Regions from separate parts of the Peribacillus sp. YIM B13472 genome, predicted to be linked through region 1. Evidence: riboswitches for the same ligand, from Rfam matches in the RefSeq annotation. Region 1 holds a riboswitch; each other region holds the start of a gene.
The links. A riboswitch is a leader RNA that binds a small molecule or an ion and turns the genes downstream of it on or off. The one in region 1 is predicted to bind thiamine pyrophosphate.
Positions count from the first base shown of each region.

Region 2: it holds a riboswitch for thiamine pyrophosphate, as region 1 does, so the genes downstream of both, tenA (thiaminase II) here and thiC (phosphomethylpyrimidine synthase ThiC) in region 1, are expected to answer to the same signal.
Region 3: it holds a riboswitch for thiamine pyrophosphate, as region 1 does, so the genes downstream of both, tenA (thiaminase II) here and thiC (phosphomethylpyrimidine synthase ThiC) in region 1, are expected to answer to the same signal.

Region 1 is NZ_JBHZPG010000017.1:65,682-76,011, forward strand. It holds gene ACFX4I_RS14620 (spore coat protein) at 1-262, opposite strand, end outside; gene ACFX4I_RS14625 (hypothetical protein) at 441-584, shown strand; gene ACFX4I_RS14630 (DUF3231 family protein) at 683-1,192, shown strand; gene ACFX4I_RS14635 (hypothetical protein) at 1,293-1,463, opposite strand; gene thiC (phosphomethylpyrimidine synthase ThiC) at 1,486-3,267, opposite strand; TPP riboswitch at 3,403-3,517, opposite strand; gene ACFX4I_RS14645 (HAD family hydrolase) at 3,634-4,422, opposite strand; gene ACFX4I_RS14650 (histidine phosphatase family protein) at 4,592-5,125, opposite strand; gene ACFX4I_RS14655 (hypothetical protein) at 5,311-5,814, opposite strand; gene ACFX4I_RS14660 (FecCD family ABC transporter permease) at 6,212-7,189, shown strand; gene ACFX4I_RS14665 (FecCD family ABC transporter permease) at 7,202-8,206, shown strand; gene ACFX4I_RS14670 (iron-hydroxamate ABC transporter substrate-binding protein) at 8,227-9,141, shown strand; gene ACFX4I_RS14675 (zinc-dependent alcohol dehydrogenase) at 9,544-10,330, opposite strand, start outside.
Region 2 is NZ_JBHZPG010000001.1:125,146-135,475, reverse strand. It holds gene ACFX4I_RS00675 (aldehyde dehydrogenase family protein) at 1-125, opposite strand, end outside; gene ACFX4I_RS00670 (MFS transporter) at 398-1,603, shown strand; gene thiE (thiamine phosphate synthase) at 1,642-2,274, opposite strand; gene thiM (hydroxyethylthiazole kinase) at 2,255-3,070, opposite strand; gene thiD (bifunctional hydroxymethylpyrimidine kinase/phosphomethylpyrimidine kinase) at 3,072-3,872, opposite strand; gene thiW (energy coupling factor transporter S component ThiW) at 3,841-4,362, opposite strand; gene tenA (thiaminase II) at 4,378-5,067, opposite strand; TPP riboswitch at 5,156-5,261, opposite strand; SAM riboswitch class I at 5,420-5,524, shown strand; gene ACFX4I_RS00640 (Fur-regulated basic protein FbpA) at 5,700-5,888, shown strand; gene ACFX4I_RS00635 (aspartyl-phosphate phosphatase Spo0E family protein) at 6,143-6,340, shown strand; gene ACFX4I_RS00630 (GNAT family N-acetyltransferase) at 6,396-6,902, opposite strand; gene ACFX4I_RS00625 (GDSL-type esterase/lipase family protein) at 7,120-7,821, shown strand; gene ACFX4I_RS00620 (ABC transporter ATP-binding protein) at 7,872-9,608, opposite strand; gene ACFX4I_RS00615 (DinB family protein) at 9,882-10,330, shown strand, end outside.
Region 3 is NZ_JBHZPG010000004.1:90,017-100,346, forward strand. It holds gene ACFX4I_RS04840 (thiazole synthase) at 1-343, opposite strand, end outside; gene thiS (sulfur carrier protein ThiS) at 345-548, opposite strand; gene thiO (glycine oxidase ThiO) at 563-1,687, opposite strand; gene ACFX4I_RS04855 (thiamine phosphate synthase) at 1,689-2,300, opposite strand; gene ACFX4I_RS04860 (energy-coupling factor transporter transmembrane component T family protein) at 2,341-3,117, opposite strand; gene ACFX4I_RS04865 (ABC transporter ATP-binding protein) at 3,134-4,591, opposite strand; gene ACFX4I_RS04870 (ECF transporter S component) at 4,604-5,188, opposite strand; gene tenA (thiaminase II) at 5,203-5,886, opposite strand; TPP riboswitch at 6,020-6,148, opposite strand; gene ACFX4I_RS04880 (hypothetical protein) at 6,403-6,570, shown strand; gene ACFX4I_RS04885 (MFS transporter) at 6,644-8,005, opposite strand; gene ACFX4I_RS04890 (2-keto-4-pentenoate hydratase) at 8,031-8,804, opposite strand; gene dmpG (4-hydroxy-2-oxovalerate aldolase) at 8,801-9,820, opposite strand; gene ACFX4I_RS04900 (acetaldehyde dehydrogenase (acetylating)) at 9,855-10,330, opposite strand, start outside.

The DNA of each region.
Region 1 (10,330 bases):
AAGGATCCTGGCCCGTTTGGAAGCACTCCAATGTAATATTATATTCATCTTGGATGAACTGATATTGACGATCCAGAATGTCCATCAATTCCTGATCCTGTACATGCTGACGCAAAAGAGTGTAAGTGTTTAAAGTAACAATCGCTCCAGACAACACTTCATGTACATCGAATACTTCGTGACCACCGTGATTCATTTGTGGGGGGATGGCACCCGTTTGCATGTTCTGGTGTACTTGCCCTTGTTGATATTGGTTTTGCATTGTATTTCCCTCCTCGTTTTATCAATCATGCGAACAAGTTTAGTATGTTAAACCCAAACAGGATTATTCAATCTAAACTCTTCCAAGAAGACCAATTAAGCTGCAGTCATGTTATCTGTATAAAAAAAACATGACGTTTTAAACTATAAAAACTTTTATTTGAATGGGAGGATTTCTAATGACACATAAAAGCTTCTATTGTACTGATGAAACGGAAGGAAAAAAAATCCATGTTGTAACGTTTCAAGTTACTGACATGGATAGAAATGAAATGCTCTGTGATGAATGTTATCAAGAATGGCTACAAGGAATAAAAGGCTAAAATCACTCCAACGTTTTCCAAGAATTAACGATGCATACATGGATTAGTACAGGGTAACTTAACTACGTTAAATTGTGAAATTCTTAAGGAGGATGGTTATGGGAATTTTAAGCGGAAATCCGAAAGAAGAGCCTATGCATTACGGTGAGGTATTTGGAACATGGGCATTTCTAACAACAACAAAAGGCTTGATTGCATGTCATCAAACTATGCTTAATCATACTGGTGATAAGGACCTGCATAAATTACTTGTAGAAGTGATCAATCAAGGGAAACAGGAAAGTGACCAAATTGAATTATTATTAAAAGAAAATAACGTGGGACTGCCTCCATCACCACCTGAAAGGCCTAAAGCAAATTTAGAGGATATTCCCGTTGGGGCACGACTTCAAGATCCTGAAATCTGTGCTTCAGTATCAATCGATATCAATGCAGGATTAGTTGCTTGCAGCCAGATCATGGGTCAATGCATCCGCGAAGATATTGCACAGATGTTCGCACAATTCCATACCAAAAAAGCGTCATTGGGTGCTGACTTCCTAAGATTGAATAAGGAAAAGGGATGGCTTGTCCCTCCTCCTCTCCATATTACTAAAACAAGTTTGTAAATAGTAATGAAATATCCCCTTAATCATGTTGACTTTGTGATTGAATGCCCAACATGATTAAGGGATTAATTCCGATAATGAAAGGACAATTAAGGCATCACTACCATTGCAGACTTTCGATTAAGTAGCACTTTGTACATTGTTGACTATAATCATTCTTGACAAATTCATGATTACAATTCTCCCGATAAATGTTCAGCTCTCTTTTCAATTGTTCCAATTGAGTTTCCAACTGTTTCATTTCAACTTTTATCTGGATTACCCGATTCATCGAATTCTCCCTCTCGTCGGAATCATTGATAGATTTCCCCGTCCGTTTTCCTGAATTCATTCGCTTTTTCTTTAAGCCCTTCATCAATTACCGACTCAAAACCCAGACCCTTTTCCTTCGCCAAATCACGGATGTCCTGAGAGATTCTCATACTGCAGAATTTTGGGCCGCACATTGAACAGAAATGAGCCGTTTTGGCACCTTCAGCCGGAAGAGTTTCATCATGATATTCGACCGCCCTTTCAGGATCGAGGGAAAGATTGAATTGATCTCTCCAACGAAATTCGAATCTAGCCTTCGAAAGGGCATCATCCCGTTTTCTTGCATGCGGATGACCTTTAGCAAGGTCAGCTGCGTGGGCCGCAATTTTATAAGTTATGACCCCTACCCGAACATCCTCTTTATTCGGAAGTCCCAAATGCTCTTTCGGTGTCACATAACAAAGCATGGCAGTTCCAAACCATCCAATCATGGCAGCACCAATCGCAGAAGTGATATGATCGTATCCAGGAGCTATATCCGTTGTCAATGGTCCCAAGGTATAGAATGGTGCTTCTTGACAGACTTCGAGCTGCTTATCCATATTTTCTTTAATCAAATGCATCGGTACGTGACCGGGTCCCTCCACCATGACTTGAACATCGTGCTTCCAAGCAATCTTCGTCAGTTCCCCAAGTGTTTCCAATTCAGCAAATTGTGCCTCATCGTTTGCATCTGCAATGGATCCCGGACGGAGGCCGTCACCTAATGAGAAAGAGACATCATAAGCCTTCATGATTTCACAAATCTCTTCAAAGTGAGTATAGAGAAAACTTTCTTGGTGGTGGGCCAAGCACCATTGTGCCATGATGGAGCCCCCTCGGGAAACGATTCCCGTAACTCGCTTTGCTGTCATGGGGATGTATCGCAAAAGCACACCAGCGTGTATGGTGAAGTAATCGACACCTTGCTCAGCCTGCTCGATTAATGTATCCCGGAAAACTTCCCAATTTAAATCCTCCGCGACTCCATTCACTTTTTCCAATGCTTGATATATCGGAACCGTCCCAACTGGCACAGGTGAATTTCTGATAATCCATTCCCGGGTCGTGTGAATATTCTTTCCGGTGGAAAGATCCATTATATTGTCTGCACCCCATCGTGTAGCCCAAGTCATTTTCTCCACTTCAGCTTCGATCGATGAACTAACCGCGGAATTTCCAATATTCGCATTTATTTTCACATGAAAATTACGTCCGATGATCATGGGCTCACTTTCAGGATGGTTAATATTTGCCGGAATGATCGCCCGCCCGCTAGCTACCTCTTCTCTTACAAACTCAGGGGCTACATTTTCCCTGATCGAAATGAACTCCATTTCTGGAGTAATGATACCTTTACGGGCATAATGGAGCTGGGTTACGTTTTGCCCTTTCACTGCACGCAATGGTTTTCTTTTCAATCCAGGAAAAACTTCGGCGTTGGATTGTGACTCAACTTTCTTATACCCGTTATCTTCGGGCTTTATTTCACGGCCATCATACTCTTCAACATCTTCCCGTTCCAGAACCCAGCTTCGTCTAATCGGGGCAAGACCTTTACGAATATCAATGGGATAATCTGAATCCGTATAAAAACCGCTTGTGTCATATACTCGTAAAGGCGGATTTTCCTCTTCGCCGAATGCCCCTGTAGTCGGACTTAGCTTAATTTCACGCATAGGTACTTTAATATCAGGTCTAGATCCCTCAACATAGACTTTTTTACTTCCGGCAAAACTAGACATAATTGAAACGTTCATGTCATTTACAGAATTACTCATCATGATTTCATTTCTCCTTTTTAAGTTTATTTAAAAAGGACAAAATCCAATCCATTTCGCACGAAAAAGCCAGATCTCATATTTAAGACCCGGCTAGCGTTAGTATGACTACAGAAATGACCAATTGAAATGTCATTGTTTAGTAGATTCTAACTTCCCCACGCTGGTATGAACCAGATCAGGTCCTGAGGGTTAAGAAGCTTAAGCGCTTCTCTCTCAGCCCAACTTTTATTGGACACCCCTAGTCTGAATAATTTAATTGATTACAGGGTAACTATATATCACCCTTTTCATTCTGTAAATACTTTAAAAGACCTAGTACTTCCTTTACAACTCTCCAAAATTTGTAATTTGAAGTAGTACTGCCAATTAATTCCCCAGGTTCTCAAGGATGGGGAATAGCTCCTCTAAATGCTTGATTTCATAGGTTGGAAGCACTTCATTCCGTTCCTTATCATGGCGATTTATCCAGACCGACTTTATGCCTACCCGTGATGCTCCAAGGATATCGGTCATTAAATTATCGCCGACCATCAATACTTCATCCTTATCAAGCCCCATGATTTCCAAAGCATGCTCAAAAATGGAGGCATCTGGTTTACCTCGTCCAAATGCGCCTGATATCACGATTTGGTCGAAATAAGGAACCAGTTCAGGCGTAATTTCAAGTTTGGTATTTTGTAGTTCAGGAGATCCATTCGTAAGCAATAGCAATTTGTACTTCCCTTTTAATTCATCCAGAACACGGAATGATTCTTCATAGATAAATGGCTTTTTGCGTCTCTCGGCCGGGAAACGTTCTGCCAGTTCAAGCCCAAATTCCGGATCATCGATCCCTAATGCCTTCAAACCTCTCGTCCACGCTTCTTTCCGATAAGCCGGTGCAATCCCGGCCATCTTCCGGAATTCATCATGATCATCCTGAAAATTCCCCCATAATCCCTCAAATGGGTTGATTCCGATCATTTGAGTGAATGCATATGTATCGTAAGAAGAATAAAGCTCACGTGCTTCCTTTCGCACCGCTTCTTCAAACTCGTCCACATTCAGATCATATTTCTCCCTAGCCACTTCGCATGTGGCCACAAAAGCCTCTTTTACACTTTTCTGATCCCATAGTAATGTATCATCTAAATCAAAAAAAACTGCCTTCAGCAAAATGTCCACCCCTCTTTCCCTATTATTGAATTCGTAAAAATTACACTATTACAATAATAAACCACAACCAATAAAAAAAGAATAACTATTCGGAAAATGCCTTCCTCTTTCTTAAAATCAGCAAAAATGACTTACCCTTTCTGGTGGTACACCCAATATTTCCCCTTTTTCATCTTTCAAATACATAAAGCTTTCCATTACTGGCAATTTTGAATTTTGGACCGGTGAACCCCCGTCGTATCAGCTCTTTCCTCATATATACCATGAGGGCGGCATGACTCACGATCAGAACATCCCTTTCCCCCTTTGCTAAGACTTCATCCAATACTTTATTGATCCTTCGCTCTGCGATCTTAATTTCCGCCCTTGTCTGCTTGTTGATTACCGAGCAGCAGCGAATCCAGATGGCCCAAAGGATGAACGGCAGCTTAACCTTTCCTTTAAGTGGGGGGGAAGGTATTTCCCGCAGCTCCTCCATCCGATGAACCGTACCTGGATAGATATGTTCCGCTGTCTTGATAGCTCTCGACATATCACTGCTATAACATTCCTGCCATTCCTCCACACCAAATAAAGTCGTTCCGTAAATGATATCCGCTGCATCATAGTCCTCAAACCATTGCTTCATATCATCCGCCGTCACAGGTCTCCCAGTGGGAAATTCATGTGCCACCTTAAAATGCCGTACCAAACCAATTTTCATATATTCTCCTTTTTATCTTTTAAAATATAAATTTCGTTTTCTTGTAAAAGCCCTTATCAATATATTACCCTATGTAAAACCATAAAAAAATGTATGTTGAAACCATAAAAAAAACCTTATTGATCTCTCCTTGACATTGTGTATGTTTAAAAAATCTAACGGATTGTGTCACTATAATCATTTGATTATGATGGCATCGAAAAAAGAGAAAGCATTTCGCCTTCTCCAGTTTTGTTACATTCTTTGAATTGAAGTTCCGTTATCGTACATCTTTTCCTGAATTTATATTTTCCGCTCAAATCACTGAATGGATAATCATTGAGGGATTTCCCCAGTTGTTCCTTTAGCTTATCCACAGTGATTGATTCCTCAATTGTCTCTTTCCATTTTTCCTTTCCTATTAACTCTTCGAACGGAATGGTAGTCAGGACTTCATCATATATCTGGATGCTTTGATCGATGCCGAAGCTGCCATAGATACTGCCATTTTCATCAGCAAAGATATGCTCCGATTCCAATTCTTCCACCAATACTTCTAGATATTCCTTTGACTTAACAGGCTTGATGGCAATCTCTGCTTCCGCCGTTACTGGTCCCAATCTCTCATCGAGGATCTCTATCGTCAATTTAACATGAACGGGCGGATACCCAAACCCTTCACAAAGTTCTGCTGCCGAATTATATACCATCTATACATCCTCCTTTTGTCACTATCATTATATAATATAAATGCTCCATCTCATTACCAAAAACCCTTATTCAAGTTCACTTTTGCAACGTGTCTTTTTGGAACATCAACTCATTTTTTCCCTTATCATAATAATAGATTTTGAATGTTCATCCGCTTATTTTTGTACTTATGATCTTCTACAATTCTACTGACTTTAGAAGAGCTATGGAAACACATATCAATTATTCAATATTTTAATATATTGAAAAATAGTTTGATTTCAACAAGGAGTAAAGTTATACTCATCGTGATAATGATTATCAATTTCACGCATCGAAAAGTAAAGGATGAACTAACAAATGTTACATACTCACTCTCTAAAGGAACTTAAAAATCGTTCAAATGTTTTTCTGCTAATGTGTTTATTCATCCTGGTGATTCTTGGATTAGTTGTGTCCATGTTTTTGGCTGTAACATTTGGGGCAAAAGACGTTACCTTCAATACGGTGTGGTCAGCGGTTTTTAATTATAATCCTACACTGACACAGCAACAGATTATCCACGAACTACGGCTTCCACGGGTTATTGGCGCAGCATTAGTCGGAGCAGCTTTTGCAGTTGCAGGTGCATTATTGCAAGGAGTAACCCACAATCCCTTAGCTGACGCAGGAATACTTGGAATTAACGCAGGGTCAATGTTTGTGGTAGCCCTTAGTTTTGCTTTCTTTCCAAACATTCCATATTCTCTTTTGATGATTTTTTCATTTATTGGAGCTGTATTGAGTACATTATGCATTTTTGTTATTGGATCATCTGTGCCAGGAGGATTAACACCCATTCGATTAACAATCTCAGGTGCAGTGATAGCAGCGCTCTTACATTCACTTAGTTCAGGAGTGGCTATTTATTATGATTTGAGTCAAGATTTAGCATTTTGGTATGCGGGAGGTGTTGCGGGGATAAAGTGGAATCATTTGAAAGTATTAGCTCCTATTATTCTTATCGCTATTATTTGGGCAATATCGTTAGGGCGATCTGTGTCACTTATTTCAATGGGCAATGATATCTCCACCAATCTTGGTGTGAATACGAATCGTATCAGAATACTCGGAATGATAATAACCGTTATTCTGGCAGGAGTTTCTGTTTCGGCCGCTGGTTCAATAGGTTTTGTTGGACTTGTAATCCCACATATTTCACGAAAATTGGTTGGAGGATATTATCAGCTCATCATTCCAATGTCAGCATTACTGGGTTCGATACTGTTAATACTGGCTGATCTGGGAGCTCGTACGTTGAACCCACCTAGAGAGCTGGCTATTGGTATAATGGTAGCCCTTGTCGGTGTTCCTTTTTTTCTCTATATTGCTCGTAAAGTAGGGAGGGATTTATAGGTGAAAAACCTTATGAATGCAGACAACAAAAGGGCATATACAGTTACTATGGTATTTATTTTAATTAGTATAGTTGCAGTATTAATAAGCTTGAATACAGGTACATTGCAGATTTCACCTTTAAAAGTAATCCAAACACTTTTTGGCTACGGTGATTTTAAAAGTTCTACTGTGCTGTTTGATTACCGTATGCCACGAATCTTGATTACCATGTTGGCGGGAGTTGGATTAGGAATTTCAGGAGCAATCTTACAAGGATTATCACGTAACCCTTTGGCAGATCCAGGAATTTTAGGCTTACATGCAGGTGCCTCCTTTGGTCTCATTATCTTTGTTACATATTTTCATTCATTAGATGAAGAAGCATCAATTCTTATACCGTTATTTACCTTTTTAGGCGGAATCTTAACTGCTTTTCTTATTGTTTTACTTGCATATGATCGTTACAAGGGCATATTGCCCATTCGACTTATTCTCATTGGAATTGCAATTTCTGCTGGTTTTAGTGCTATTACACTTTTTCTGTCTCTTCGTCTTGATGAAGAAACCTACTCATTTGCTTCAAGATGGTTAGTTGGAAATGTTTGGGGAAGAGATTGGATTCATGTTATTGCCCTTTTTCCGTGGATCCTTATTTTAGCACCTTATGCTTGGTTCCAATCTAACACATTAAATGCCTTATCACTTGGTGATGACGTAGCAGCTGGACTTGGTGCTTCTGTTCAAAAACAACGTTTGCTGATGCTGGTAACTGCTGTTGGTTTGTCCTGTGCGAGTGTTGCGATGGCCGGCGGTATTGGATTTATTGGTCTAGTCGCCCCTCATCTTGCCCGTCGGCTTGTTGGCCCAATGTACCAACATTTCCTTCCTGTTGCAGGACTTATAGGGCTCATTATTTTAGTGCTTGCGGATACCATTGGTCGATCCTTATTTCAGCCAAATGCTATTCCAGCTGGTATAGTAGTCGCTGCTATAGGAGCTCCGTATTTTCTTTATTTGCTCACAAAAACAAAATAACTTTTCAATAGGAGAAAAAAATGAACAAGAAACTTACTATTTTATATAGCATTATGTTAATTCTTATTTTGTCGGCTTGCGGACAAACTTCTTCAAATGGTAGTAAATCAGCACAAAAAAATAAACCTGGGAGCGAAGAACCTAGAATCGCTTCACTTTCCATCCACCTAACAAATGATTTGCTGGCATTAGGTATAACTCCAGTTGGTTCTGTTATTGGTGGAGATTTAAAAGATTTTCTGCCTCATGTGAAGGATCAATTAAAAGATACGCAAAAGCTTGGACCTGTAAAAGATCCAGATATGGAAGCGTTGATTGAACTAAGCCCCTCCGTGATTTATCTTGATAAGGAATTCTCAGGACAAGATGTATCAAAATATGAAAAAATTGCACCGACTCATGTATTTAATCTTGATGAAGGAACATGGAGAGATCATTTAAAGTCCGTAGGTAAACTTGTCAATCGTCAACAGCAAGCAGAAAAATTCATTTCAGATTATGAAAAACAAACGAAAGAAGTGAAAGATTTAATTAAAAATAAACTTGGTGAAGGCAGTAAAGTTATGGCCATGCGTGTTACGGCAAAGGAATTACGAGTATTTAGTACTAAACGACCAATGGGACCTATCTTATTTCAGGATTTAGGTTTTAAACCTGCTAATGGTGTTGAAGACATTGATAAAAATCTACCTTACGAAGTCATATCTCAAGAAGTTCTTCCAGATTTCGATGCAGATGCTATATTTGTCATTGTCAACGGTGACGATGAGTCTCAGACAGCTTTTAAGCAGTTAGAAGATACACCCATTTGGAAAGGGTTGAAAGCAGTTAAAGGAAAACATGTTTACGTAGTTCCGGACCAGCCATGGCTTGACTATTCAGCACTAGGAAATAAAATGGCCATGGACAATGCAAAAGAAATCTTTTCAAAATAATAGATAGTGTTATTATTGTTGGTTTATTTTTATAGTATCTTTTAAGCATTTGAGTTACCATAAAATTCATTATTAAGGTAAACACCTATGAATTATCTTAGCCCGGTCTCAATAGATTCAAAAAAGGAAGAATCAGCCTTACGCGAATAGTCAACAGAGTAATCATGCATGTAAAAAGGCTCTTATTAGTTAAGAGCCTTTTTGATGTTTATAGATATATTAATTCTATCCATTCATTTAACAAATGTAAGTTAATCATATTTTAGTTATCATTATTGACGGTTATTGGGGGAAGAGCTAAGAAAAAGAACAAGAACAAGAAAAAACAAGACAGCTAACTGTGAATATTTTTTATTTCAAATGTAAACTGCCTTATTGTAAGTATCCTATCACGCTATCACATTATGGCTTTAACACCACTTTAATGCATTCATCTTCGTGATCGTTAAAGATTTGATAAGCTTCACTCGCTTTTTCGAGAGGGACTTTATGGGATATGATTTCCGTGGGGTCGAACTCTCCAGCCATGATTTTATCAAAGAGCTTTGGCATGTAGTGAATGACTGGTGCTTGCCCCATTTTCAGGTTAATGTTCCTTTCAAATAAATTGCCTAATGGGAACATGTTATATTTGGATCCGTATACTCCAGTCAGTTGGATCGTACCGAATTTACGTACGGCGTTAAGTGCAATCTCGATCGCACTTAACGTTCCGCCCTGAAGTTTCAGCTTTTGCTCAATCGCCTCGATCGTTGATTTCTTGCCGTCCATCCCCACACAATCTATGACCACATCGGCCCCGCCTGAAGTGATTTCCTTAATGTAGCTGCCCATATCGTTATACTCATCGAAGTTATACGCCTCAACCTTATTCATCTGTTTTGCCCTATTGAGCCTATAAGGAAGATTGTCGATTGCAATGACCCTTTTTGCGCCTTTCATCCAAGCGAACTTCTGAGCCATCAAGCCAATCGGCCCACAGCCAAGTACCGCTACAGTATCATCTTTCTTGACGCCAGCATTCTCTACACTCCAATATGCGGTTGGCAGCACATCGGACATGAACAATAGTGCCTCATCTTCAAGTTCACATGACTCTGGGATGACAAACGGCATGAAGTTTCCATATGGGACCCTTAAATATTCTGCTTGCCCGCCTGGATAGTTCCCATATCGTTCCGTAAAACCA
Region 2 (10,330 bases), on a different contig from region 1:
GGATTAGGAGTGGAGAAGGTTTTTTTTGAAGCACTTTCTACAAACTGACCATTAATATAGAGCTTTTTTGGTCCTGTTAAAAATTTTTGCAGCTTTCCACTTACTTCTAACGTTAGATTTGTCATAATTACCCTCCTGAATAAAATGATTATCTTGGGCAAAACATGATGACTTATTGTTAACGCTATGATTTATGCCAATTTTTATGATAAATGAAAAAAAAGGAATATTCAATCTATATCATTCGACAGAATATACAAGATTTCTTCATCATAAAAAGAAAAGAAGTAATAATTTGTCATGACATGTGTAAATACTATGGCAAAAATGAAAGTTAATAGTTAAAATGAATAAGGATAAAATAACAAGAAGGTCTAAAGTTCTTCAGGAGGAATATATGGGAAATGATGCGAAAATGATATCGCAACGTAAGTTACTAGGTGTTGCGGGTCTTGGATGGATGTTCGATGCACTTGATGTCGGTATGCTTTCCTTCATTATTGTTGCTTTGAAACAGGAATGGAACTTAACCAGTGAGCAGGTTGGCTGGATTGGGAGCATAAACTCAATAGGAATGGCTGTTGGAGCTGTATTCTTTGGTGCGATGGCCGACAGGGTCGGACGGAAGAATGTCTTTATCATTACATTATTATTGTTTTCAATCGCAAGTGGCCTGTCTGCAGCAGTCAGTACACTCAGCTTGTTCTTGATATTGCGATTTTTAATTGGAATGGGACTTGGAGGAGAACTTCCGGTTGCCTCGACATTGGTCTCTGAAAGTGTTGAAGCAAGTAAAAGGGGAAGGGTTGTCGTCCTTCTTGAAAGTTTTTGGGCGGTTGGCTGGATTTTGGCAGCACTCATATCCTATTTCATCATTCCGGCTTATGGTTGGCGTGTTGCATTGTTATTGAGCGCAGTTCCAGCTTTATATGCGCTGTATCTGCGCTTGAAACTGCCGGATTCACCAAAGTATACGGAACTAGAAAAAAAGCAGAGACCGTCTGTATTAAGCAATATGAAAAGTGTCTGGAAAAAGGAATACTCCCGTCAGACCCTTGTATTGTGGATTCTATGGTTTTGCGTGGTCTTTTCTTATTATGGGATGTTTTTATGGCTGCCAAGTGTGATGGTCCTAAAAGGCTTCAGCATGATTCAAAGCTTTGAATATGTTTTGATCATGACGCTTGCACAGCTTCCGGGCTATTTTTCAGCTGCATGGCTGATAGAGAAGATGGGACGTAAATTCGTTTTGATCACATACTTAATTGGAACGGCCGTCAGTGCCTTTTTCTTTGGATCGTCAGAGGGGCTGGCATTGCTGATAGTTTCCGGGATGTTCCTATCTTTCTTCAACCTGGGGGCATGGGGTGCACTATATGCATATACACCTGAGCAGTATCCAACAGCAGTTCGTGGTACAGGTGCTGGGTTAGCTGCAGGAATCGGGAGGATTGGCGGTGTCCTGGGACCGTTGCTTGTAGGGTATCTAGTTGCCGCAGACACCCCGATTTCATCGATTTTCACCATTTTTACAATCGCTATTCTAGTGGGTGCCATTGCCGTAGCTTTTGGGAAGGAAACAAAGAATACCGTTTTGACATAAACAAAAGGAAGGGGACTGTAATCAGTCCCCTCTCTTCATTAATTAAAGTCTTTTATGATTTTTAAAAGGGATTCGGAGGCTCTCTTCGGACTATCTGCATTCATGATGGCCGATACGACTGCGGTACCGGATAGCCCGCTATCAGCAAGAGTGGAAATGTTATCTGCAGTGATACCCCCGATGGCTACGGCGGGAATGGATACGCTGCGGCAAATTTCCTCCAGATCCTCAATGGCCATTAGGGTTGCATCTTGTTTGGTCTTTGTAGGGAAAACGGAACCGACTCCGATATAGTCTGCTCCATTTCTTTCGGCTTCGAGAGCTTCTTCAAGAGTGGAGACAGATACACCGACAATCATATCTTCAGGAACCATTTGTTTGACGACAGTCAGTGGAAGGTCATCTTGCCCAATATGAATTCCGTCCGCTGCAACCGCAAGTGCTATATCCACCCGGTCGTTGATGATAAGGGGAATGGACAGCTCGTTCAATAACTGTTTTAATGCAGCAGCTTTTTTATAAAAGGAAAGGGAGGAATTGTTTTTCTCTCTAAGTTGTACGATCGAGACTCCTCCTGAAACCGATTCTGCAATGATTTTGGTCAATTCTTCTAATGCTATGGACTCTTCCGTAACTAAATACAGGCTTAAATCAATTTGGGACTTCTTCATTTATTTTCACCTCATGCATCCAGATTTCCTTATCCATTCTTGATATTGCATCGATTAATCGCACACGAAAGGTTCCTGTTCCTTCATCTTTTTGAAGGTTTGCAGCAGCTAGTTCCCCTGATATGCTCATGGTTGAGATACCGGCAATGGCCGCAGAATAGAAATCGTCGGTGACTCCTGAAAAAGTGCCGATAAGAGCGGTGGACATGCAACCGGTACCTGTAACATTAGTTAAAAGGAGGTTCCCATTGTCGATGATGGATGTATATTTTCCATCGCTGACCGCATCCTTAGCTCCGCTGACCACGACGATACTATTCCATTTATTTGCTGCTTGTGCAGCCAGCTCTGCATTGCTAATCGCTAGTTCCCCCGAATCCACCCCGCGTGTAACGGTATCCCCACCCATCAATGAAAGGATCTCACTCGCATTCCCGCGAATGATTTGGAAAGTAACCTTACTAAGGAGCTCTTTGGCCTGCTCTGTACGATAGGGGGTGGCGCCAACTCCCACCGGGTCCAAAATGACCGGGATATCCAGGGTATTTGCCGTCTTACCGGCAATCTCCATTGCTTCCAAGGCTTTATCATCGATGGTACCGAAATTCAGGACCAATGCATCTGCTAATTTGACCATATCCGCCACTTCTCTTGGGCTCGATGTCATTACTGGTGAACCACCGATGGCAAGGGTGGCATTTGCACAGTCGTTGACCGTAACAAAGTTGGTGATTTGGTGAATGAGTGGTTTTCTTTCTTTTACCTTCACGAATAAATCGGCTGCAGAAACCTTCATATTAATTCACTCCGTTCTTTTTTGAAAATGAATGAAAATGATGGACAGGTCCATGACCTTTACCGATTGAAAAGCTATTGCGTATCGCTTCAGAAATATAGGTCTTGGCCAGTTCGATCGACTCTTGCAATGGCAGCCCATTTGCCAGGTTTGATGTAATGGCGGATGATAGGGTACAGCCCGTGCCATGAGTGTTTTTTGTATGAATGCGCTCTCCCTCGATCCATTGGAAGTCAGTCCCATCATAAAAAAGATCATTTGGATTTCCTGCTGCATGGCCTCCTTTAAGTAAAACGGCTTTTGGACCCATTTCTTGTATTGAAATGCATGCCTTGTAGAAATCTTGTTCCGTTCGAATCGACAAGCCAGTAAGTACTTCCCCTTCCGGTACATTTGGGGTTACAAGTGTTGCAAGCGGAAGCAAATCCATTTTTAAGGCAGAGACAGCCTTTTCGTCGAGCAAATGGTGGCCACTTTTGGAAATCATGACAGGGTCAAGGATAACGATGGCAGGCATGAAGGTTTTAAGGGACGCAGCGACTGTTTCCACGATTTCCTTTGATCCAAGCATTCCTATTTTTACTGCATCGACAGGAATATCCTCAAAGATAGCTGCAATTTGATCTGATATGATAGCTGTTTCAATTGGCTGTACTGAACGGACTTCCATTGTATTTTGTGCGGTTACGGCTGTGATGGCAGACATTCCAAAGACACCATGTGCAGAAAATGTTTTTAAATCCGCCTGTATTCCAGCGCCGCCCCCTGAATCAGAGCCTGCGATGGTTAATGCTGTTTTCATAAAAAAACCCCTTCATATAATTATTTTTTAGAAGTATTTTTAGTAATATGAAAGCTAAAATCGCACCAGCGAATGAACTGAGCATAAAAGCCGGTAAAAAACCAAAAAGAGCAGCTTTTTCTCCCAATAGGAGGATGGCAAGTGGATAACAGGCTAGGGAACCGAGAATGCCGGTACCGATCACTTCCCCTAAACAGGCGAATTTTAAGCTTTGTGTTTTTCGATAAAGGATGGCAGCCAAAAGTGCACCGATCATGCTGCCGGGAAAGGCGAAAATTGAACCGGTACCAGACATGTTTCTAATGATGGAAACTAAAAAAGCTTGTGTCACAGCATAAGCTGGCCCCAATAGAACGGCCGTCAGGACATTTGCCAGATGCTGAATAGGAAAGACCTTTGCAAATCCTGCTGGGATGAAAATAAATGAACTGGTCAGCGTCGTTATAGCCGTGATCATGGCAGTCAACGTCAGTTTCTTGATAGGATTCATCATCATGTCGACGACCTACAGCGGCCAATCCTGCTCATTTTGAACCATATCCCAGAATAAATATTCATATCGGGAAGTAACCAAAAAGTGCTTTTCTAATCTAAGAAGTTCCGTTTCTGGCATGCCTTCCGTCAATTCTTCCAACAAAGCGATCAGCCATTTGTGTGCTTCCCCGAATTCAGGAGATGAATAGGACCTTATCCAATCTGCGTAGCGATTGTTTTCCAATGCTGCTCCATTTTGTTCTTTTAATAGCAAACCGATTTCATAATAATCCCAAGCGCAGGGCAGGAGACAGGCGATCAAGTCTGCCAAAGTCCCGTGCTGAGCTGCATTTAGCATGTAACCTGTATAGGCTAGAGTGGTTGGAGTAGGTTCTGTATCTTCCAATTCCTTGGAACTGATTCCGAATTCGGAAGCATAATGCCGATGAATATCCATTTCCACTTGAAGGGTTTCATTTAAAATACTCGCAAACTTTGCCATGGTTTCGATGTTATGAGCTTTGATGACACCTAAAGCAAAGAGCTTGGAATAATCCATAAGATAGATATAGTCCTGCTTCAGGTAATAGGCAAATTTCTTTTCAGGAAGCGTACCATTTCCAATTGCCTGGACAAAGGGATGTGAATGGTTCCTTTTCCAAATCTCTTTTGACCGTGCATGTAGTCTATCACTGAATGTTTCTAATTTAGTATTCTCCATTGTTCATCCTCCTATAGAATGGATCCCTTGTTAATGAAAAACCCCGTTCCTGAATACGGAACGGGGTAGATGGATATAGTCTGTAAATGGACGATATCATCCACTTCCCTCCGCCGGTATGAGCCGGTTCAGGTTCAAAGGGTCCGGAACTAATTCCATCTCAGTCTTAAAAAAAGACTCCCCTAGTGGTGTGAATTGTATGTAATTACTGACATCATATCAGAAAGACAAGAAAATGCAACCCGTATTTGAAAGAGGGACCATTTTATGTCCAGGAAAAAAGGGAGAAGCAGGTAATTGACTTTTGATGGTTATTAGGATAAAATCATTTCTACATCATTTATATATCGATTTCTTATCCAGAGAGGTGGAGGGACTTGGCCCAAAGAAACCTCGGCAGCGGACCCGTTTTGGGAACTGTGCTAAATCCAACAAGCATATGCTTGGAAGATAGGAAGAGCCGTACGGACACTGTCAGCCTCTTCTTGAATTAGAAGGGGCTTTTATTTTTGGGAAATAACGTTTAGTGACATAATAGAAAAGGTATATATAATTTGGTGAAAATCAAACAAGTTGATAAAGTTAGCTAACTAATAGCAGGCTCTAGGATGACTAGGAAAGGAGCCATTTACATGGCAGAATTATTTAAGAGGATTGAACAGAGGAAGGCAAAGCTTATTGAAGAGTTATTGGCCAATGGTGTATACAAAACCTCTGATGAAAGGCACCTTTATGATGCCCCATTAAAAGTACTTGAAGATGAATATAAGATTGTTATAAATAGACCAAATACCGAGTCACCTTCTGAATGGATGACATAGTAAACGATGGACTATATTTTGGGTTCTTGGATAAGGGTATGATGTAAGCATTCGCAGTCTACACTAGTGGATGCTTTTTTTGCGTTTGATAGAAAATGACACAAAATATACATAATTTTAGAATGAAATAGTTATTTTGTCACATTTAATCTTTAAAATAACACATTTAATTTGTGGAAAATAGTTGATTTTTACTAGTAGTTTCATTATGATGAAAGTGTAAAAATATTGAATAAATGGGAGGTGACTATATAATGCCTTGCCGTAAGGTAACTATAGAAAAAGTAGAAGAGAAGAGAAAAGAAATGATCAACTTGGCAGCAATTTACGGCTTAACAAGTCTGCTAACTGTTCAAGCCAGTCAAGAATTGGATACGCTATTAAATGCGTTAACAAGTAAAAGAGATTCTGAAAATTTTCCCCTCCAGAAAGCATATAGGTATTTAAATTAGTCCTCGATTAATATGAAAAAGCTACTGCTCAAGGCAATAGCTCTAAAGAATAATATTAAATATCGACACGTTTACCAAGAATGATCAAATCACGCTCAATGCCATCCAACTCGGCAACTTGAGGTAAATGTGCCCATTCTTCAAACCCGAATTTGGAAAAAAGCTTAAGGCTTGGTGTATTGTGGGCGAAAATGAAACCCAATAGAGTCTTAACACCTAATTTTGGACTCAATTCAATTGCCTTTTGAATCGAAATTTGTCCGATTCCTTTTCCCCGGAAATAATCATCAAGATAAATGCTGATTTCGGCAGTGGAATTATAGGCCGGTCGGCCATAGAAGGATTGAAAGCTCATCCATCCAGCAGTTTTCCCTTCTATAGTAATGATAAATAGCGGTCTACTTTCTGAATGATGTTCCTCAAACCATTTAACCCTCGATTGGACGGATACAGGTTCCGTATCTGCCGTGACCATTCTTGAAGCGATTGTCGAATTATATATTTCAACAATTCTGGGTAGATCAGAAAGATCTGCCTCTCTAAACTCTATGTGCTCTTCCATGATTTAAACTCCTAACTAGCATTTATTCAATCTCCAGAATGAAGGGTAATCCCGTTTTTTGTTTAAGGGACGGTGAATGACACCCAATCCATTGAAAGTTTTATATTATCATACACTCTTTAATCTTTATCTGACAATTTTTTTATGTTAAGACTGCAGATTTTTTGGGTATGTAAAAGATTAAATACTTCTAATAAAGAGACAAGAGGAGAACCAAATGAAAAAATTGGCAGGTTTATTGATTATAGTACTAGTTATATGTTTTGCTGCATATGAACTTCAGGCCTCGGAGTCGGAAGATGTGCAAAGGGTGATGGCTTTTGGAGATTCATTGACCTATGGAAAAGGGGATAAGGACGGGGAAGGATATATAGAAGGCCTTGAGGATGAATTGAATAATCCGCAATCGGAACAAAAAGTGAGTTTTTGGAATTACGGTATAAAAGGCCAGGAGACGGATGGGGTGATGAAACAGCTTGATGATTACCGCATTAAAACGAAACTCGATGAAGCCGATACTTTCATCGTTTATATTGGAACGAATGACTTGATCAATAGTAACGGAGGGGACTTGGAGAAAATAAGTGACAGAAAAATCATTGAGGGTAAGCGGGAGTATATCAGCCATCTGAAAAAGATTACATCAACATTGATAGAGGCAAACGATAAAGCGGATATTCTGGTAGTAGGACTATATAACCCAATTAAAGGCAATCAAAAACTTGAAAAGCACATTCGCGATTATAACCTGTCAATAAAGGGAATAGCGGATAAAGATAAAAGGATGTTATTCATTCCTACAAATGATCTTTTTGAAGATAAAAAGAAAACAGAGTATTTCAGTGATAAGTTACATCCGAATGAAAAAGGGTATCAGCTCATTGCGAATCGGGTTTTGGAAAGTTATGATTTCAAATGAAAGCAAAAATGCACAGGAAGGCGATCTGTGCATTTTTACCCGTTAAGTAGCTAGGAGTTTGATGTCGCTTTTAGTTGAGGGAACTGCAAGTCATGGAGCTGCTTGTATCTGCCGTTTTTTTGCAATAACTGTTGATGTGTTCCTTTTTCATGAACCTGCCCTTTTTCCAGAACGATAATTTGGTCGGCATCATGAATGGTTGATAAACGATGTGCAATTACTATTGAAGTCCGGTTTTTCATTAAGCGTGACAATGCTTGCTGGATATAATGTTCGGATTCTGTATCCAAGGCCGCCGTTGCTTCATCGAGAATGATGATTTGCGGATTTTTCAAAAGTGCCCTGGCAATGGCAATGCGCTGTTTTTGTCCGCCTGAAAGCTTGACTCCGCGCTCTCCAATCTGAGAATCATAACCATCAGGAAAGGCACTGATAAAGTCATGCGCATTTGCTGCTTTGGCCGATTCGATGATTTCATCATCTGTAGCATCAAGTTTGCCATACACGATGTTATCACGGATGGAACCATTGAATAAAATGATATCCTGGGAAACAATTCCCATTTGTCTCCGTAATGATTTCAGTGACACTTCTTTGATATCTTGACCATCCATTTTAATCGTGCCATTTTGCGGATCATAAAATCGGATCAAAAGGCTCGTGATGGTCGATTTTCCAGCGCCAGAGGAGCCGACCAGAGCAGTTACTTGACCAGCTTTCATGGTCAGGTTTAAATTGCTGAGTACAGGTACACTCTCATCATAAGCAAAATCAATACATTGAAATTCAATTTGCTTTTTTATGGCAGGGAGTTCAATGGCATTTCCCTTGTCACAAATTTCAGGTTGGGTTTCCAATATTTCAGTTATCCGCTCAAAGGCGGCGGCTGATTGCTGGACAATGCTGATGACCCGGCTAAAATTGCGAACGGGACTCTGCAGTAACCTCAAATAGGCGAGAAAGGCCACGATTAATCCTATTGTGAATTCACCTTCCATCACTTGCCAAGCACCGAACACAATGACTGCTACAAGACCGAAATTGTTCAATAAATCAATAATCGGGCCGAACATGGAACGTAGCCGAACGGACTTAAGGTTTGCAGCCATATTTTCCTGATTACGCTCCGCAAATTTCCTTGATTCGAATTCTTCATTTGTAAAAGATTGAATGAGCCGCATTCCTGAAATGGAATCCTGTAACTGGTTGCTGACATCTCCTGCGGAACTTTGCACAGATCTAAATGACATCCTGATGCGTTTCCCGAATACCCTTGTGATATAGAACATGAAAGGGAATGTAACAAGAAGGACAATGGTCAGCTTCCAGTTAATGAATAGCATATATACCGCCACGGCAATGAAAGTCACCGTGTCAGTCAAGACTTGAAGCATGCTTGAAGAGATGAGCTGCTGCAGTAAATTGACATCATTGGTCAACCGCGACATTAAGTCACCAGTACGGTTTTTATCAAAGAATTTCATATCCAGTGTTTGAATATGGTCATACAGGCTATTCCGTATATCCATAATAGCCTTTTGACCGACCTTGGAAACGATATAGCTGTTAAAGTAGTTCAGTAAAGCCAATAAAATGGCAGCACAAAGAATTCCTGCACCAATCCAGATTAACGAGTCATATCTTTTTTCGGGAATGATTGTATCAATCGTAAACTGCGTCAACTGGGGGATGGAGAACTCAAGCAATGAAATGAAAAGCATGATACATAAAACCAAAGTGCAAAACTTCCACTTCGATGGGACCCGATTGAACATTTGTTTGAGCATCAACCATACGCTTCCTTTTGAGGGCATTGCATGCGGCCTTTGTGGCTGAATGGAATATGTCCTCCACTCATAGCGATCACTCCTATTTAGACTATCCTTGATGTTTTGAAAGTCATTTGAATTAGATGGATTTTGCCTTTATGACTATCATAGAGCTTTTCAAAAAATAGACAACTTTTAATCGGTTCGTTTCGGTCAAAAAGTATTATTATTTTACACTTTCCTATAGGGCATGGAATAATTAAAGGAGATTAGCGAGGCTGATATGAGGAGATGCTAAAAGTGAATGAAAATGAAAAAGTCAGGGAAGAACTTTTAAATGCGGTCATCAGACTATCGGATGAACAGCTGAACATCCATCCTGAACCTGGACGATGGAGCATCATCCAGGTTTTGGATCATTTATATTTAATGGACAGGGCCATAACAAAGGGCATTTCCGATAAATTGAAAGGCGATGATAGCATTCTTGCTGTGGATAAACCGATCGAGCTTACTTTAAACCGTGAAAAGAAGGTCCAGGCCCCGCCATTTGTCATTCCGTCAGAATCATACCAAACTTTGAGTGAGATTAAGGAAAAGTTGTCCGAATCCCGAAAAGCTTTTGTACAGGTCGTTGACCATGCAATGGAAATTGACCTCGAACAAAAATCTTTTCCACATCCTTTGTTTAAAGATTTAAGCTTGAAGCAATGGGTCCCATTCGTGGGACTCCATGAAAA
Region 3 (10,330 bases), on a different contig from region 1:
TTAAGGTTTCAATCGGATCAGGCAGCAGTGTTTTTTGACAGCCAATGACTTCTACCTTAATCATGTCACATAAGCCAGATGCCTTTGCAAGATGGGCAATGCGCACTGCTTCCTTGGCTGTTTTAGCTCCTGCTGTATTGGGAAGGAGTGTGTATTTTTTCAAATCAAGTTTTTCTAAAAAATTGGGCTGACTGGCTTCAAAAATGTTCATTCTCCGGACCGCAAACGTTAATATTTCCGCCTCCGAAACCTCCACTGATTGCTTTTGAACATCGAAATTGGGATACTTTCCTGTACCTAATAACAATCTTGAAGAAAATTCATAAGAACCTATCTTTAACATATCATCCGCCTCCTACAAAATGTACAATCTCTACCTTGTCACCATTTGACAAAAGTGTTTCACTAAGACTTTCTTTTGCTATTATTTCATCATTCAATTCAACAATCACCACTTTTTGATGTAAATCAAAGTGTTGCAAAAGCCCTGTAACTGTTGATTCATTAGCAGGAATCCGTATTTTTTCCCCGTTAATAATCAATTCCACTTCATCCACCTCCATTAAGAATAAAGGGTCTGTATCGAACGATCCAATCGAAAAGCGGACCATTCGGCATTTGTTTTCCTTTCTAAAAGATCAGCTATAAGTAAACCTGTAATTGGAGACAGCAGGATGCCATTCCTGTAGTGCCCCGTTGCAATGAATAGTCCTTTGCATGCTGGATGTTCACCAAAGTACGGCAAGCCGTCCCCAGTTTGGGGGCGTATACCTGCCCATGTCTTTTCCAATTCGGTTCCTTTAATCGCCGGAAGCAATTGCGTTGCCTTTTCTATTAAGGTAGAGATTCCGTCAAGACTTACCTTTTGATCGAAAGTGTTCGCTTTAACCGTTGCCCCGACAATGATTCTTCCGCCAACTTTGGGAACAAGATAACAGCCATGTGAGAAGATTGTCTTTTCAAGCAATGGACGATCGGTCAGGACGGAAAAGCACTCACCCTTTACTGGATAACTGTCGAGTCTCATCCCTGATTTTTCAAGGAGGAAAGCACTCCAAGCCCCACCTGCCACGATGACATTTTCACTTGAAAATCCACCTATGTTCGTGACCACTCCCGTCACACATCCGTTTTCCGTAATTAAATCGGAGACATGAACAAATTCCTTTATATCTACACCAAGGGCAGCTGCAGATTCAGTAAAAGCGAGTGACAGCCTAGTGGCCGAAACTTGTCCATCCTTCGGAATGAACATGGCCCCCTTAATCTCATCCGATAGAAGCGGTTCCGTTTTCCTTATTTCGGCAGTCGATAGCCATTCAGCCTCAAGTCCCGCATCTTGCTGGACTCTGATCATGTTCTTCAACTCGGCTACCTGATCTTTCGTTAGCGCCACCTTAAACATGCCCTTGTTCACTAATTCGATGTCTATTCCACTTATGTCTTTTAATTCTTCCGCCAGTGCAGGAAACATCCCCCTGCTTCGGCTTGCCAATGTAAAAAGCGGGTTATCAGCATCCAACTCGGCTTGTGCCCCTAACATCCCGGCTGCAGCACTCGATGCTTTACTGGCAAGTCTATCCTTTTCCAATAAAAGGACCTTTTTACCTCGCTTGGCTAATTGAAAAGCGATAGATCCACCTATTACTCCTCCCCCAACAATGATTGCATCATATATGGAATTCATCTTATGTCTCCTTTCCCAAAGACTTCGAATATTCTTTAACGGCTCTAACCGGATTTTCAGCTTCAAGCACACCTGACATGACGGCAATTCCGCGTGCCCCCGCATCCAGCACGACTTGGCAATTGAAAGGTGTTATTCCGCCTATCGCAATAATCGGAAGATTGACACTTCTTGTGATTGCATGAAGCTCCTCAACTCCCTTAGGAGGAAGTCCGATTTTTGAATCCGTTTCAAAAACATGTCCATAAATCGCGGAATTGGCCCCTTTGCTGAATGCGGCTTTCGCTTCATCCATGGAATGGATCGAACAGCCGACATTCATCCCTGGAAAAGCTCCTTTTACGACTCCCGCATCTAAACTATGAAAAGCCAATTGCACACCAAATACTTTGTGTACCCAAGCTACATCCACCCGGTCATTAATGATGATCTTAGAAAGCGGAATCTTATTATCATGTAATAGGGTCACTGCTCGATAGAGTTCCGATGCACTCATATGCTTTTCCCTTAGATAAAAGAAATCAACATGTTCCTGAATGTTTGAAGCGATTTCCACAAACTTTTCAATTGGCTGTTTCCCAGTAGAAATAATATGCAATTCATGTGCAATCATACTAAGAACCCCTAACTAGTAAAGTTACAATCTCATAAAATCAAATAGATACTAACGGGAATTGAATCGATAGATAAAAGCCGGCCAACAGCAGGATGATAAAATACAAAATGAAACCATGATCCTTTTTTGAAAATCCAAATTCATAATAGTATGTTCGATCCCGAGTGTCTGTAAATCGCTTTGCCTCCATCGCAACCGCGATTCGGTGAGCACGTCTGATGCTTCCCGATAACAACGGGATGGAATAGGCTTTCATTTTAAAATATACCGATCTTATCCCTTTTCCCCTTTCGAAACCGCGTACCTTCATCGCGTTTCGTATCGTTTGGAACTCCTCCATCATGATGGGAATCAGCCTTAATGCCGCCATGAAACTATAGGCATATTTCGGTTTAAGCTTAACTTGCTGCATTAACGAATAAAACAAGTTCACTGGCCTTGTCGTTAAGGAAAAAGTTAAACCAAGGGCCGCAAAGAACAAAGCTCGAAAGCCCACCAGTAATCCCCTCATGAAACTTTCTTCCGTAATCGATATTAGGCCCCACTCAAACCAAAGCGTCTCACCTTGCCCGAATAATATCATTGCAGAAGAGGTGGATATAAAAATGAAACAAAAGGGAATCGACAAAAGTAAGATTCGTTTTATCGAATGCCCGGTAAAAAACAAAAATAAAAGTAATACGCCAATGGTGATATTCATCATATAATTCAGGTCATGAATGAATAACGCCACGATGCATAACACAATCAGTACACCAAGTTTAAGGCTTGGATTAATTCTATGGAGCCATGTTTCTGCATTTGAAACATTCATCTACATGACACTCCTTTTATAGTGATAAAACTTTAGTCTCCAAAAATCCGGCTTGCGCAATGTTTTCATCACTTATTACGTTTCCGTCCTTAACCGTCCAGATCCTGGTTGCAAAGTTTTTTGAAATATGATCGTCATGAGTTACCATGATCACTGTTATTCCGCGTCTTCGATATTCCTCAAACCTTTCCAGTAATGCAAAGGTATTTTTCGAATCTTGGCCAAAGGTTGGCTCATCCAGGAGAATGATTTTTTTGTCTATTACGATTGAGGCGGCTACGCTTAAGCGACGCTTTTGACCCATTGATAATTGAAACGGATGTTTATCCCGATGTGCCTCCAGGCGGAACACTTTAAGCAAGGAGCGGACTCTCTCATCTATTTCTTGTTGCGGCCTTTTATCAATTCGCAATGAATAGGCAATCTCTTCATATACAGTATTTGCAACGAACTGAAACTCAGGATTTTGAAAGACAAACGTCATATGATCCGTTGGATTTTTCACCTTTTTAATCGGTGTTCCCAATAATTCATACTTACCATTCGTTTTTATGAACTGCATCAGTGCATGCAAAAGAGTACTCTTCCCCGCGCCATTTTCACCCCTGATTACAATCCATTCACCTGAATGGACCTTCAGCTCTTCAATCATGATTTTCTCCTCTTTATTCCGAAAACCGCGAAATCCTTGCACATCCATAAGGGGTGAATCATCTGTAAATGGGTGTTCCCGAATCGGTGCATACTGCTGTATATATTCATCCCAAACACCTGGGAACCAAATTCCATGTTCTTTCATTTCATTTTTATATAGTGAAAGAATGGTGTCTCTTGGACCATCAGCTATGATTTGACCATCATCGTTAAAAAGCACGATTCTTTCGATGAATTCTAAAACATGGTCAATTTTATGCTCGACGATAATAACCGTTTTGTCTCGTCCGACTTCCTTCAACAATTCCCAGATTTCTTTCGTTCCTTCCGGATCAAGCATGGCGGTTGGTTCATCTAAAAATATCACTTCTGGTTCAAGGGCCAATACTGAAGCGATTGCCAGACGTTGTTTCATCCCGCCTGATAATGTTTCAATACTTGTATGGCCCAGGTTCAATCCTACTTTACGGAAATGATTTTGAATCTTCTCTTTCATTTCTTCTTTAGGGACGGAAAGATTCTCAAGGACGAAGGCAATTTCCTCATCGGCAAATGGCATGCAAAACTGACTATCAGGGTCTTGAAAAACATACCCCCACGAAGAAGGGCATTTCAATTTCTCCGTTTTCATCGGTACTTCGATGGAATTCGGAATCAATCCACTTAACACTTGTAAAAGAGTCGACTTACCACATCCTGATGGTCCCAACAATAGCACTTTTTCTCCTTGATCGAACGATAATGATAGGTCCTTGAATATCAAAGATTCATCACCGGGAAATTTCATTCTTAACTTTTCAACAGAAACGATTGGTTCCATGGCCCTCAACCTCTACTTTTGATCCAGTTCTGCATAATCTTTATTTGAAACCGGACGCACAAGATTAGTTACTCCTGTTGCTTCCAGGACTTTAACTAGATAATAGGCAGTCACTCCTGCAAAGAATATGGAACCCACAAACCTCGCTATCATGAATAACGATAGATTCCAAGTTGAAAGCGCACCTATTTCCCCGTATGCAAAATCCATGATAACTGATGCCAGGCAGGAAGCTATCGCAGCTAAAACGGCCACCGGCATATTGAATTTTTTATATTTGAACGCCATGAACACCAGTTCCGCGAACAAACCTTGTACCACCCCATATAACAGTACGGTCAGCCCCCATGGTGAACCAAGAAAGAACTCCCCGGAAGCTGCAGCTATCTCCGCCAAAAGTGCCACACCCGGTTTCCGTAAAATTAAAAAGGCGACGGGGCCAGCTATAAACCACATTCCATAAATAAGTTGATCCAGATGTAACCCTAATGGTTTAACTGAATAATAAATCGAACCCCAAAGGATATAAACGATTCCAAATGCTACCGCAATTACGATCGTGACCAATATGTCCGTTAATTTCAATCCTTTTTTCATTGTTTCATTCCCCTTTATACTTCTAGTGTTTCCTTATGCACAGGCCATGTCTCTAAACGATAAGCCATTTCCCAAAATGAGTATTCATATTGGCTGCTGAGGATAAAATGCTCTTTCATTCTTTCCTTATCTTCGTCTGTCACTTTTTCAGCAATTTCATCAAGCCTGGCAATTTGTTCTTCCACCAAAGTACGGAACCACTCCCCTCCGTAAGCCGCTATCCATTCTTGATAAATCGGCTCTTCCGGAATGCACCCTTGCAGTCTTTCACCTATTTCATAATACAGCCAGTAACACGGCAAGATAGCTGCAATAACATCCCCTAAATGTCCCGAATAAGCCGCACGATACATGTGGGAAGTATAAGCATAAGCAGTCGGGGCAGGTTTGAAATTATCCCGTTCTTCTTTTGTGATGCCTAATCTCTCAGAAAAATTCTCATGAAGCTTCAACTCCGCTTCATATGTTCCTTGTGCATGGCCGGCAAGCCTGCTTGTTGTATGTAAATCTGTAGCTTTGACTGCCCCTAAAGCTTGAACCCTGGCAAAATGGGATAAATAATAGGCATCTTGCATGACATAAAAGCGGAAACACTCCAATGGCAATGTGCCATCTCCTATTCCTGCAACAAACGGGTGATTAAAACTAGCTTCCCAAATATGATCAGCTTCCTGACGAATTTCCTCTGAAAACTTCATGTCCATTACCTCCAAATAATATTTTTCAAGAAATGTTACGAAAAAAAACCTTTTATCCCCCTTTTTTTGCAAACAAAAAACCACTTTCTTAAACGTAAAGAAAGTGGTTGTACTTGAAAAATACAGAAACGTATTGTTCCAGACCCCACTTCCCTACGCTGGTATAAACCAGATCAGGTTCTAAGGGTCTTAAAGTCATACTTTAATCTCAGCTTCTGCGGTAAAATCAACTTTTACCTATAAAGCACCCCTAGTGGTACAAATTGTATATTTAATTTTCATTTGCCTTTATATTAACACGATAAATCCAATTGTCAAACGTATTAGAAAAAGTTTTCAATCTAATGCTTTAAATTTACTAGCCTTTCAATCTTGCATAACCACCTAACTTGATTGATTAAACCATTGTTAATCCACCATTTACGGAAAGAGTTTGCCCCGTAATATACCCTGCATCTTCCGAAACGAAATAGGCAGCAGCACTGGCAATGTAAAAGGCGAGTTAAGATTTTACTCGTGAATTCAACTGGTTTACTCGTGAGTTCAACTGGTTTACTCGTGAGTTTGGCGGTTTTACTCGTGAATTCACCCGATTTACTCGTGAGTTTGGCCGATTTACTCGTGAATTCACCCGATTTACTCGTGAGTTTGGCCGATTTACTCGTGAATTCTTTTATTTTCTAAAAAATAACCTAAATGTCAGGGAACAGTTGCATGACTGTCCGCTGACATTTAGGTCATCTACTAAAGAACAATATTATACATTCGATGTTGCTTTTAGTTTTATATTGTCCTCGATCTGCGGTTTATCATAGCTGCCATACCTTTCTTTCACAACGAGTAACGCCAGGGCAGCCATTATGCTCGGGACTGTGAAGGCCATAAATGCATTTTGTGGCGAATAGTTTGCAGCCAGCAATAATCCTATTAATGTAGGGGCAACAATCGCTCCAATTCTACCAAAAGCCAAGGCCCAACCTATCCCGGTGGTCCTTATCTCACGCGGATAATACTCGGAAATATACGTATTGGCCAAATTCATCGTGCCAACTGTACAGGCACCTCCAAAAGCGATCAGAACATATAATGCTACTGCATTTGAGGTCAATCCTAATATGACAAAACAGACCGTACCTATGGCACAGAGGGATACAAGTACTCTTCTATGGCCTATTTTCCCAACTAAGTACCCTCCAATTATCGATCCGCCAATTTGTCCTATTCCCGATATAAGATTGAAAGATAAACTGGATGAAAGGCCGTATCCGGACTGCTGCATGATTTTGGGTAACCATGTATTGAGTCCGTATACCATAAGTAAACAATTAAAGGCAGCTACCCAAAAAGCAAATGTGCTAAGAGTACGCTTATTTTCAAAGAGTTTCTTGACTGGAAAGCCCTTTGCCCTTTCTTGGACTTTGGCAAACTCATAATCGTCCGACTCTTTATAGTCGCCGTCTGGGTCAATGCGATTCAGAATTCCAGCAAGCTTTGCTCCTTGTTTTCGAATAACATAATAGGAAAGCGATTCAGGAAATTGCTTCATGAAGAATGGCAGTGCCAGTAAGGGAAGAGCCCCTATCCAATATAAAACCCTCCAACTCATTTGTTCCATCACATACATTCCAATTAAAGAAGCAAGTATGCTTCCGACAGAATAACCACAGTACATAGTGGTTACAATGAGCACCTTATTCTTTTTGGGTGAGTATTCCGCCATTAAGGAGATGACATTTGGCATTAATCCTCCCATTCCCAAGGCTGCTATAAATCGCATAACCGAGAAAAAGGCAGGATTCAGGGCAAAACTTGAAAGTAATGTAAAAACACTGAATAAACATATACAAATGGCAAGCACTTTTTTTCTTCCTAGTTTATCCGCAAGGGGTGCAAAAATGAGGGCTCCCACCATCATTCCGAACAATGAATAACTTGCTATTCCGCCAGCTTCGACGGGCGTCAAGTTCCATTCCTCCATCATCAAAGGTAAACCAACTCCGTACATGGCTATATCAAATCCATCGAAGGTAATTGCGAACAAACACCACATAAAGACCATTAAATGAAAACGGCCAAATCTACTATTACCTACCACTTCCGAAGCATTAACTTCACGCAATTAATCCCCTCCCCTTTGCCATATTTCAAGATATAACATGTAATGTCAGTTTCCCTAGTTCACCGTAATCTGCTATAATTTCATCGTTTGCCTGTATGGAAACGGCATCTGTAATTCCGCCTGCCAATACAATCATTCCAGCCTGAATGGACAGTCCTTCACGGCTTATCATTTTGACAAGTTCCACAATCGAGTGAATTGGATGATCGAGTACAGCTTCTCCAAGACCCCTCTTTTGCATTTCACCATTTTGATAAAGGGTAACTTCTGCTTGAGCCCAGTCCGTGTGGTACGGAGAATAAGCTTGATTGCTAAGCAGGATTTTGGCTGAGGATGCGTTATCCGCTACTACATCGGTAAGTGTAAAAGAAAAATTTTTATAACGGCTGTCAATAACTTCTAGTGCAAGAAATACACATTCTACAGCCGGCCAGACATCTTTCGCCGTTATATTTGCACCTTTCAGTTCGTCCTTGAACAAAAAAGCAAATTCAGGTTCCACTCTCGGATGAATGAGTTCCCTAATTTTTAATTCTGGTTTAGTTAGTTCCATTGCAGATGTCAACCTGCCATAGATTGCTTCCTCCACCCCTACTTGCTGTTGTTTGGCTTTGCTCGTCAAGCCCATCTTCCACCCGATGAATCTGTTATCACCAGTGATCGTCTCATTTATGCTCAACTTCTGAATTTCATATGCTTGATTTACTGTTAGTTCAGGATTGGATAATGTAAGCTTATCCATTTCACGTCCGCTTTTTTGCGATTCGGCTACCCGTTTTGCTAGTTGATCTAGTTTCATCTTAAAGTCCCTTCTTTCTGAAACGCCATTTGCTCAGCTACTTCAATTATGGTATCTTCCTGACCGCCAACCACTTTTTGTCGACCAAGCTCCCTCAAAATATCCCGGGCATCAACTCCATACTTTTTCGCCGCTTTATTTGCATGCAATAAAAAGCTGGAGTACACGCCGCTATAACCCATGATTAAACTCGAGTCTGTTATTTCCTGGGGCTTGGGCATGATTGTATTTCCAACTTCCTCCGAAAGATCGAGCATTTTATATAAGTCAATTTCGGTACGGATTCCCATCCTATCCAGAACGGCAACAAGCACTTCGGTCTGGGTATTACCAGCACCTGCGCCGAGACAGCGGATGCTGCCATCGATTCTATTCGCCCCTTCTTCAATTGCCATAAGCGAATTTGCCACTGCGAGCGATAAGTTATTATGAGCATGAAAACCGATATCGATATTCAGCTTTGATCTTAATAACCGGATCCGCGTCTTCACATCCTGGGGCAAAAAAGATCCTGCGGAATCAACAACATACACAGCATCCGCTCCATAGGATTCCATTAATATGGCTTGTTCAAGAAGTTTTTCCGGTGATGCCATGTGAGACATCATTAAAAACCCGATTGCTTCCATACCGAGATGTTTCGCAGCTTCCAGATGTTGCTTTGAAACATCCGCTTCCGTTACGTGGGTTGCAATCCGCGCCATTTTCGCCCCAACTTTAGCAGCTTCCCTTAATTGGTCGATCGTCCCTATACCAGGGATTAAAAGTACTGAAATAACGGATTGGCCTGCAGCTTCAACAGCGGCTTCCACCAATTCAATATCATTCACTTTTGAAAAACCATATTGTAAGGATGATCCTCCCAGGCCATCTCCATGCGACACTTCAATATAAGGGACACCTGCAGCACTAAGTTTCCCAGTCATGTTCTTTACTTGATCGATGGTGAATTGATGTGCCACTACATGGCTCCCATCCCGCAATGCAACTTCAGTCACCAATACATCTTTACGCAAATGAACCCCACCTTTACAGTTCCGATTACCTTTTTCAAACATATTGTTCGAATTGGCTTTTAGCGATTTCTTCCCCTACTTTTACTGCTGAAGCCGTCATTATATCCAAATTACCTGCATATACAGGGAGAAAATCCCCTAACCCTTTCACTTCAAGAAAAACTGTTATTTGATTCCCATCAAATATCGGCTCTGTCTTCAAGCGGTATCCTGGAACATATTCAGATACTTTTTCCGCCATCTTATTTATGGACGTTGTTAATTCTTCCACATCAAAGGAATCCGATTGAAGCAGACAATGAATGGTATCTCTCATGATGAGTGGCGGTTCGGCCGGATTTAGCAGAATGATAGCTTTTCCTTTTTTCGCTCCACCCACCCGTTCCAAGGCCCTTGCCGTCGTTTGGGTGAATTCATCAATATTGGCACGGGTTCCCGGACCGGCACTCCTGCTGGAAATCGTCGCTATTATTTCGGCATATTCGACCTGTGCCACTTGACTTATCGCAT